2 regions of the Streptomyces sp. NPDC059695 genome follow, and region 2 is predicted to be linked to the other one. Evidence: riboswitches for the same ligand, from Rfam matches in the RefSeq annotation. Region 2 holds a riboswitch; the other holds the start of a gene.
The links. Region 2 has a riboswitch for thiamine pyrophosphate ahead of thiC (phosphomethylpyrimidine synthase ThiC). Riboswitches for the same ligand answer to the same signal wherever they lie in the genome.
Positions count from the first base shown of each region.

Region 1: linked by a shared signal. The riboswitch ahead of ACFV2S_RS13490 (thiamine ABC transporter substrate binding subunit) and the one ahead of thiC (phosphomethylpyrimidine synthase ThiC) in region 2 are both predicted to bind thiamine pyrophosphate.

Region 1 is NZ_JBHWFF010000009.1:40,250-44,640, forward strand. It holds gene ACFV2S_RS13485 (ABC transporter permease) at 1-393, opposite strand, end outside; gene ACFV2S_RS13490 (thiamine ABC transporter substrate binding subunit) at 432-1,526, opposite strand; TPP riboswitch at 1,602-1,711, opposite strand; gene rlmN (23S rRNA (adenine(2503)-C(2))-methyltransferase RlmN) at 1,741-2,853, opposite strand; gene ACFV2S_RS13500 (phosphatidate cytidylyltransferase) at 3,026-4,129, opposite strand; gene frr (ribosome recycling factor) at 4,129-4,391, opposite strand, start outside.
Region 2 is NZ_JBHWFF010000008.1:70,727-75,117, reverse strand. It holds gene thiC (phosphomethylpyrimidine synthase ThiC) at 1-1,642, opposite strand, end outside; TPP riboswitch at 1,636-1,770, opposite strand; gene ACFV2S_RS12400 (YibE/F family protein) at 1,842-3,233, shown strand; gene ACFV2S_RS12395 (SsgA family sporulation/cell division regulator) at 3,352-3,792, opposite strand; gene ACFV2S_RS12390 (IclR family transcriptional regulator) at 3,931-4,391, opposite strand, start outside.

The DNA of each region.
Region 1 (4,391 bases), on a different contig from region 2:
CGCGAGGAGGATCGCCCACACACTGGTGTCGAGGCGCAGCCCCCACAGCTCGTCGGTGAGCCCGTGCCGGCCGACGAGCGCCAGGAACGCCGTGCCGACGAGCACGGTCGGCAGCACGAAGGGGACCGTGACGACGGCCCGCAGCACGCTCTTTCCGGGGAAGTCGAAGCGGGCGAAGACGTACGCCCCCGGCAGCGCGACCAGCAGGGTCAGGCCGGTGGAGGCGAGCGCCTGCCAGACGGTGAAGCCGAGCACGTCGAGGATGTCCGGCCGGGTCAGCGTCTCGCCGATCCGGTCGAACCGCCAGGTGCCGTCGGGGCGCAGCCCCCGGTCCACGATGGACACGACGGGCCAGGCGAAGAAGAGCCCGAAGAACGCGACGGGCAGGGCCATGAGACCGAGCCGCGTCACGCTCCCCCGGACGTCCCGCGTCACTTCAGAACGAGCGACGACCACTGCTGGATCCACGGGTCACGCTTCTCGGCGATCTTCTCGGGGGCCATGGTCTCCGGCTTGTCGACCACGACGCCGTGCTTCGTGAAGAGCTCGGGCAGGGCCGCGTCCTTCGCCACCGGGTTGACGAACATCTGGAGCGGCATGTCCTCCTGGAACTTCTTGGAGATCAGGAAGTCGATCAGCGCCTTGCCGCCCTCGGGGTTCTTCGCGCCGTTCAGCAGGCCCGCGAACTCGGTCTGCCGGAAGCAGGTGCCGGTGGAGACGCCGGTGGGCGCCGTCTTCGGCTGCGGCTCGCCGTACAGCACCTCGACGGGCGGGCTGGAGGCGTACGACACGACCAGCGGCCGGTCGCCCTTGGCCTGCTTGCCGCCGGCCGAGCCGGAGAACTCCTGGTTGTAGGCGAGCTCCCAGCTGTCGACGGTCTTCATGCCGTTGGCCTTGAGCTTCTTCCAGTAGTCCTGCCAGCCGTCGTCGCCGTACTTCGCGGCCGTGCCGAGGAGGAAGCCGAGGCCCGGGGAGGACCGCTCGGGGTTCTCCACGACCAGCAGGTCCTTGTACGCCGGCTCGGCGAGGTCGTCGAAGGTCACCGGCGGCGCCAGCTTCTTGTCGGCGAAGTACTTCTTGTCGTAGTTGACGCAGATGTCACCGGAGTCGATCGGGGTGACCCGGTGCTCCTTGTCGAGCTGGTACGCGGCCGGGACCCGGTCCAGGCCCTTCGCCTCGTACGGGACGAAGATCCCGTTGTCGAGGGCGCGGGACAGCAGCGTGTTGTCGACGCCGAAGAAGACGTCGCCCTGCGGGGAGCCCTTGGTCAGGATCTCCTTGTTGACGGCCTCACCGGCGTCGCCGCTCTTGAGGACCTTGACCGTGAAGCCGGTCTGCTTCGTGAAGTCGGCCAGCACCTCCTTGGAGGCGTTGAAGGAGTCGTGGCTCACCAGCGTGACCGTCTTCGGCGCGGGCCGGTCGGTCTTGCCGGCGGCACCGCGGACCTCGTCGGTGCCGCAGGCGGCCAGGGTGGTGACGCCGAGCGCCGCGACGAGCGCGGCGGCGGCGGCCTTCTTGATGCTCACTGGATTCCTCCTGGGTATGACCAGGAAGAGACGCGGCCCTGCCCGCGTCCGGCGGACGCGGGCAGGGCGCAACAGCTTGAGTTACGACCGAACTTCCTACCCAGAATGACCTGGGCAAGGTTCAGAGGGTCTGCGGTCTACGGTTACCGCACTCTCAGCGCTGTGGCGCTCCCCTGTCGGAATATGGAGATGTGTTCGAGCTCAGACTACAAGGTCAGCGCTCGGCGGCCGCGAGCTGTCCACAGGCACCGTCGATCTCCTGGCCGCGGGTGTCCCGCACGGTCACCGGGACGCCGTGGCGGGCGATAGCCTCGACGAAGGCCTTCTCGTCCTCGGGGCGGGAGGCCGTCCACTTCGAACCGGGCGTCGGGTTCAGCGGGATCAGGTTGACGTGCACCCGCTTGCCCTTGAGGAGCCTGCCGAGCAGGTCACCGCGCCAGGCCTGGTCGTTGATGTCCCGGATGAGGGCGTACTCGATGGAGATCCGGCGCCCGGACTTCTCCGCGTACTCCCAGGCCGCGTCGAGGACCTCCCGCACCTTCCAGCGCGTGTTGACGGGCACGAGGGTGTCCCGCAGCTCGTCGTCGGGCGCGTGCAGCGAGACGGCGAGGCGGCACTTGAAGCCCTCGTCGGCGAAGCGCAGCATGGCGGGCACGAGACCGACGGTGGAGACGGTGATGCCGCGCTGCGAGAGGCCGAGCCCGTCGGGCTCGGGGTCGGTCAGCCGCCGGATGGCGCCGACGACCCGCTTGTAGTTGGCGAGGGGCTCGCCCATGCCCATGAACACGATGTTGGAGAGCCGCGCCGGTCCGCCGGGCACCTCGCCGTCGCGCAGGGAGCGCATGCCGTCCACGATCTGGTGCACGATCTCGGCGGTCGACAGGTTCCGGTCGAGGCCCGCCTGCCCGGTCGCGCAGAACGGACAGTTCATCCCGCAGCCGGCCTGCGAGGAGATGCACATGGTCACCCGGTCCGGGTAACGCATGAGCACCGACTCCACGAGCGTGCCGTCGTGCAGCCGCCACAGGGTCTTGCGGGTGGTGTCGTCGTCGCACGAGATGTGCCGCACCACGGACATCAGGTCGGGCAGCAGCTCCCCGGCCAGCTTCTCGCGCGAGGCGGCCGGGATGTCCGTCCACTCGGCGGGGTCGTGCGCGTACCGCGCGAAGTAGTGCGTCGACAGCTGCTTGGCGCGGAAGGGCTTCTCGCCGATCGCGGCGACGGCCTCCTTCCGCTCGGCGGGCGTGAGGTCGGCCAGGTGCCGCGGCGGCTTCTTGGCTCCGCGGGGGGCGACGAAAGTGAGTTCTCCGGGCACTGGACGGGCCACGATCGGGTGTCTCCTCAGACGGCACGAGGTCCGGCATCCCCGCGTCGGCGGGAGGGACGGCATCACGATGCCGGAGCCAGGAGACCTCACTGGACCGTCCCCGCAGCGGCGAGGACGACGGAAGGGCCCGCAGCGCACGCGCCACGAGCCCTTCCAGAGTACCCGTTGTCCGTCAAGCCGTTCCGACGAACAGTGCCAGCAGCAGCCACACCACCGGTGCCGTCGGCAGCAGCGAGTCCAGCCGGTCCATGATGCCGCCGTGGCCCGGCAGCAGCGTGCCCATGTCCTTGATGCCCAGGTCGCGCTTGATCATGGACTCGCCGAGGTCGCCGAGCGTCGCGCTCGCCGCCACCGCCAGACCGAGGATCAGGCCCTGCCACCAGACGCCGTCGTCGATCATGAACTGCATGCACAGCGCGCCCGCCGCCATCGCGAACGTCACCGCGCCGACCAGGCCCTCGCGGGTCTTGCCGGGGCTGATCCTCGGGGCCAGCTTGTGCTTGCCGAAGCGCCAGCCGATCGCGTACGCCCCGGTGTCGCTGACCACGGTCAGGATCAGGAACGTCAGCACCCGCTCCGGCCCGTCGTCCGCGGCCAGAAGCATCGCCACGAACGTCGCCAGGAACGGCACGTAGAACGCGGCGAAGACTCCCGCCGTGACGTCCTTGAGGTAACCCTCGGGCGGCTCCGTCATCCGCCAGACGAGCACCGCGAGCGCCGTCAGGGCCATCGCCACCCAGGCGCCCTCGGCGCCCCGGACGTAGCCGGCGACGACCATCGCCGCGCCGCCGACCGCGAGCGGGACCAGCGGCGCCTTGATCCCCTTGCGCTCCTGGAGGCGGGAGGTGAGCTCCCAGAGGCCGACGACCACGGCGACCGCTATCACTCCGACGAACGCGGGTGCCCAGATGTACAGCGACGCGATGATGACCGCGCCGAGTCCGACTCCGACCCCTATGGCCGCGCCCAGGTTGCGCCCGGCGCTCTTCTTCTGCCGCGGCGCCGGCGGCGCGGGCGGCGGAGGCGGAGTGGGGCTGGACATGGGCTCCTGCGGGTGCTCGTGCGGCGTCTCGTCACGGAACAGGGGACCGCTCGGGTGAGCGGCCCCCCGGCCGTGACCGTCCTGGAATCCGCCGGCGGGAACGTCGGGCACGATGGGCATGGGCCGAGTCTGCGCCGCCTGATGCCGATCGTATGCGGGACCCGCCGGGGCAGGCCCCTGGTCGGGTCCCCCGCGGCCGGAACCGGCCGGGGCCCCCCAGGAAGAGTCGTTCATCAGACCTCGAGCAGCTCGGCTTCCTTGTGCTTGAGCAGCTCGTCCACCTGCGCGACGTACTTCGCGGTGGTGTCGTCGAGCTCCTTCTCGGCGCGGCGGCCCTCGTCCTCGCCGACCTCGCCGTCCTTGACGAGCTTGTCGATGGTCTCCTTGGCCTTGCGGCGCACCGAGCGGATCGAGATCTTCGAGTCCTCGGCCTTGCCCTTGGCGACCTTGATGTACTCCCGGCGGCGCTCCTCGGTCAGCTCCGGGAACACCACGC
Region 2 (4,391 bases):
GACCGCACATCGAGCAGAAGTGCGCGGTCTTCGCGGGCTCGGCGGGCAGGGTCTCGTCGTGGAACTCGCGCGCCGTGTCCGGGTCGAGGGCCAGGTTGAACTGGTCCTCCCAGCGGAACTCGAACCGCGCGTCCGAGAGCGCGTCGTCCCACTCCTGCGCGCCCGGGTGTCCCTTGGCGAGGTCCGCCGCGTGCGCCGCGATCTTGTACGTGATGACGCCCGTCTTCACGTCGTCCTTGTTCGGCAGGCCCAGGTGCTCCTTGGGCGTGACGTAGCAGAGCATCGCCGTGCCCCACCAGGCGATCATCGCCGCGCCGATGCCGGAGGTGATGTGGTCGTACGCGGGCGCGACGTCCGTGGTCAGCGGGCCGAGCGTGTAGAACGGCGCCTCCTCGCAGATCTCCTGCTGGAGGTCGATGTTCTCCTTGATCTTGTGCATCGGGACGTGCCCGGGGCCCTCGATCATCGTCTGCACGTTGTGCCGCTTGGCGATCGTGTTGAGCTCGCCGAGCGTGCGCAGCTCCGCGAACTGCGCCTCGTCGTTGGCGTCCGCGATCGAGCCGGGGCGCAGTCCGTCGCCGAGCGAGTAGGTGACGTCGTACGCCGCCAGGATCTCGCAGAGCTCCTCGAAGTTCGTGTAGAGGAAGTTCTCCTTGTGGTGCGCCAGACACCAGGCGGCCATGATCGAGCCGCCGCGCGAGACGATGCCGGTCTTGCGGCGCGCGGTGAGCGGCACGTACGGCAGGAGCACGCCGGCGTGCACCGTCATGTAGTCCACGCCCTGCTCGGCCTGCTCGATGACCGTGTCCTTGTAGATCTCCCAGGTCAGGTCCTCGGCCCTGCCGTCGACCTTCTCCAGCGCCTGGTAGAGCGGCACGGTGCCGATCGGGACGGGGGAGTTGCGCAGCACCCACTCGCGGGTGGTGTGGATGTTGCGACCGGTGGAGAGGTCCATGACCGTGTCGGCGCCCCACTTGGTCGCCCAGGTCATCTTCTCCACCTCCTCTTCGATGGAGGAGGTGACGGCGGAGTTGCCGATGTTGGCGTTGACCTTCACCAGGAACCGCTTGCCGATGATCATCGGCTCGATCTCCGGGTGGTTCACGTTCGCCGGCAGCACCGCGCGGCCCGCGGCGATCTCCTCCCGTACGACCTCGGGGGAGACGTTCTCGCGGATCGCCACGTACTCCATCTCCGGGGTGATCTCGCCCCGGCGGGCGTACGCGAGCTGGGTCACGGCCTGGCCGTCGCGGCCGCGGCGCGGCAGACGGGGGCGGCCGGGGAAGACGGCGTCGAGGTTCTTGAGCCCACCGCCGCGCGGGGAGGTGTGCTTGATCCCGTCGTCCTCGGGGCGGGACGGGCGGCCCGCGTACTCCTCGGTGTCGCCGCGCGCGATGATCCAGTTCTCGCGCAGCGGCGGAAGGCCCCGGCGGACATCGGTGTCGATGGCGGGGTCGGTGTACGGGCCGGACGTGTCGTACAGCGTGACGTCCTTGCCGTTGGTGAGGTGCACCTGACGGACGGGCACCCGGAGGTCGGGGCGCGAACCCTGGACGTACCCCTTGTGCCAGCCGGGCGTGCGCTCCTGCCCGTCGGTCTGGTTCTGGTCGGAGGCAGGCGTGCGTGCATCCTGAATGGTCATGAGACCGATCTCCCTACGCCGGCATTACCCGGTAACAGGTTCGGCGGTCGGCGCAGCCTCCTCCCGTACGTGCGTACGGTGATCAGCGCCCTCTCAGCCCGGTGCTCCGAGCTCCCGCGTGTGCAAAGGTGTCACCACGCTAGCGCCCTCCCTGGCGTGCTGAACAGTGGGCCCCCGCCGTTCTTGCGATGATCGGTCGGTGACTTCCCCCCAGCAGACCCCCGAGCCCCACGGCCACGCCCACGGACCCGGACACGATTCCGGGCCCTCCCACGGGCACGGAGGCGGGGGGCACGGCCACGGCCACGGCCACGGCCACAGCCACGGCCACGGGCCCGCCGCCCCGGTCTCGCGGCATCTGCGCAAGGTCATCGCCGCGGTGCTGATCCCGTTCGCCACCGCCGTCGTGGTCGGCCTCGTGGTCCTGTGGCCCGGCGGCACCTCCGCGCACCAGCGCACCGGCGTCGGCTTCGACCGGCAGACCCAGCAGGGCGAGGTCGTCTCCGTCGACCACGTCGACTGCAAGGACGTGAACGCCGCCCAGGTCCCGCCGACCGGCGACACCTCGACCCCGGAGGGGCGCGAGGCGGTCAACGCCCAGCAGGGGCAGTGCGGGAAGGCGACGGTGGAGGTCACCACCGGGCCGGACCAGGGCCGTAGGTTCGTCGAGATCGTGCAGCCGGACGCACCTCGCCAACTGCACGAGGGCCAGGGAGTGGTGGTGGCCTACGCCCCCGACGCCCCGCACGACCTGCAGTACTCGGTGACCGACGTGAACCGGAAGGTCCCGCTCGCGGTGCTCGCCGGGATCTTCGCCCTGGTCGTCGTGCTCGTCGGCCGGATGCGGGGCGTGATGGCGCTGATCGCGCTCGGCGCGAGCTTCCTGGTGCTGACGCTCTTCATCCTGCCGGCGATCCTGGAGGGATCGAATCCGCTGGTCGTCGCGGTGGTCGGGTCGAGCGCGATCATGCTGATCGCGCTCTACATGTGTCATGGACTCTCGGCCCGCACCTCGGTCGCGGTGCTCGGCACACTGATCTCGCTGATGCTGATCGGGTTGCTCGGCTCGGTGTTCATCGACTGGGCGTCGCTCAGCGGCAACACCGACGACAACACCGGTCTGATCCACGGGCTGTACCCGGAGATCGACATGTCCGGCCTGCTCCTGGCCGGGATCATCATCGGATCGCTCGGTGTGCTCGACGACGTCACCGTCACCCAGACCTCGGCCGTCTGGGAACTGCACCAGGCCGACCCGGGCATGGGGCCGCGCGGCCTGTACCGGGCCGCCATCCGGATCGGCCGTGACCACATCGCCTCGGTCGTGAACACCCTGGTCCTGGCCTACGCGGGTGCCGCCCTGCCGCTGCTGCTGCTGTTCTCCATCGCCCAGAGCAGCATGGGGACGGTGGCCAACAGTGAGCTGGTCGCCGAGGAGATCGTCCGGACGCTGGTCGGTTCGATCGGTCTGGTGGCGTCCGTGCCGGTCACCACGGCGCTCGCGGCCCTGGTCGTGTCCGCCGACCGGCAGGCGCCCGGGGGTGGGAAGCCCGCGGCGGTACGGGGAGGGCGGCGCCGCCGCGCCAAGTGAGGCGTGCGCGCTGAAGGCTCGGGCCGGCCCGGCTCGGGGAGGGTCCGGCCCGAACGTCCCGCACGGGCGGGGCGGCTCGGTGGAGACGGCTCGGTGGAGACGGCTCGGGCAGGGCGGGTCAGGCGGGGCCGGCGTTCTCTTCGGCGAGGATCCGGCCCAGTGCCGCCTCCAGGTTGTCCTCGAAGTCGCCGAGTGTCCGTTCCTGACCGAGCGGAACCAGCTTGTCCGTTCGGTCGAGGAAGGCCACCAGTGGAGGCGCGCTGGCCCGGAAGAGCGCGCGATCGCCGCCCACCTGGAGCCGGATGGACACGTCCGAGAGCCCTTCCGGCTCGGTCGGAGCGATGTGCACGTCCCCGTCCCCGCTCGGCCGGTTGATCCCGTCGAGCAGCAGTTCCCTTCCGAACGCCCAGGTCACCGGTGCGTCTCCGGGGAGGTGGAAGGTCATCCGCACCGCGTAGGGATCCCGCGTCTCATATCGGAGTTCGACCGGGATCTTGAAGGAGAGCTCCTCGGAGACGAGGAAGCTCATCAGGACCTCGGCCTGAACCGACTCTCGCATCATGTACCCCGCAGTAGATGAAGCAGTTGTGTAAACACAGCTGCTGAAAGCTGTGACCGAAACGGCCAGGAATGATCCCCCGTGGCCCTCTTGACGCAATCGTGCTGTACGCACTAGCAGATCACAAGGAGTGATTTTTCAGATACTGATAGAGAACGCGAGGGAACTGAAGAGCCTTCCGATCTCCGTGCGTAGCCGCTCGACTGCTGGGAGCAACCGTTCTTCCTGGTGAAGGGGGAGGGAAATGGCCATCGCGGCCGCCGTGGAGCCCGCGGTGATGGGGATGGCGGCACAGACCGTGCCGAGCGCATATTCCTGACGCTCTACCAGGGGCTCCATTCGCCCCAAACCGCCCAAACGATCCAAAAGCACACGGCGGTTACGCACCGTGTACGGAGTGATGGCTTCCACCGGGTGGCGGTCAAGGTGGTCTTGACGAGATTTCAGATCGAGTTGACTCAGCAGGCATTGGCCGATCGCGTGAGCGTGCGCGGTCTCGCGGAAGTCGGCCCATTCCTCCACCGCGGGGGCGGAAGGGGTGTCGGCGACGGCGACGAGCTCGATCTCCCCCTCGCGGTAGAGGGCGAAGTAGATGGGCA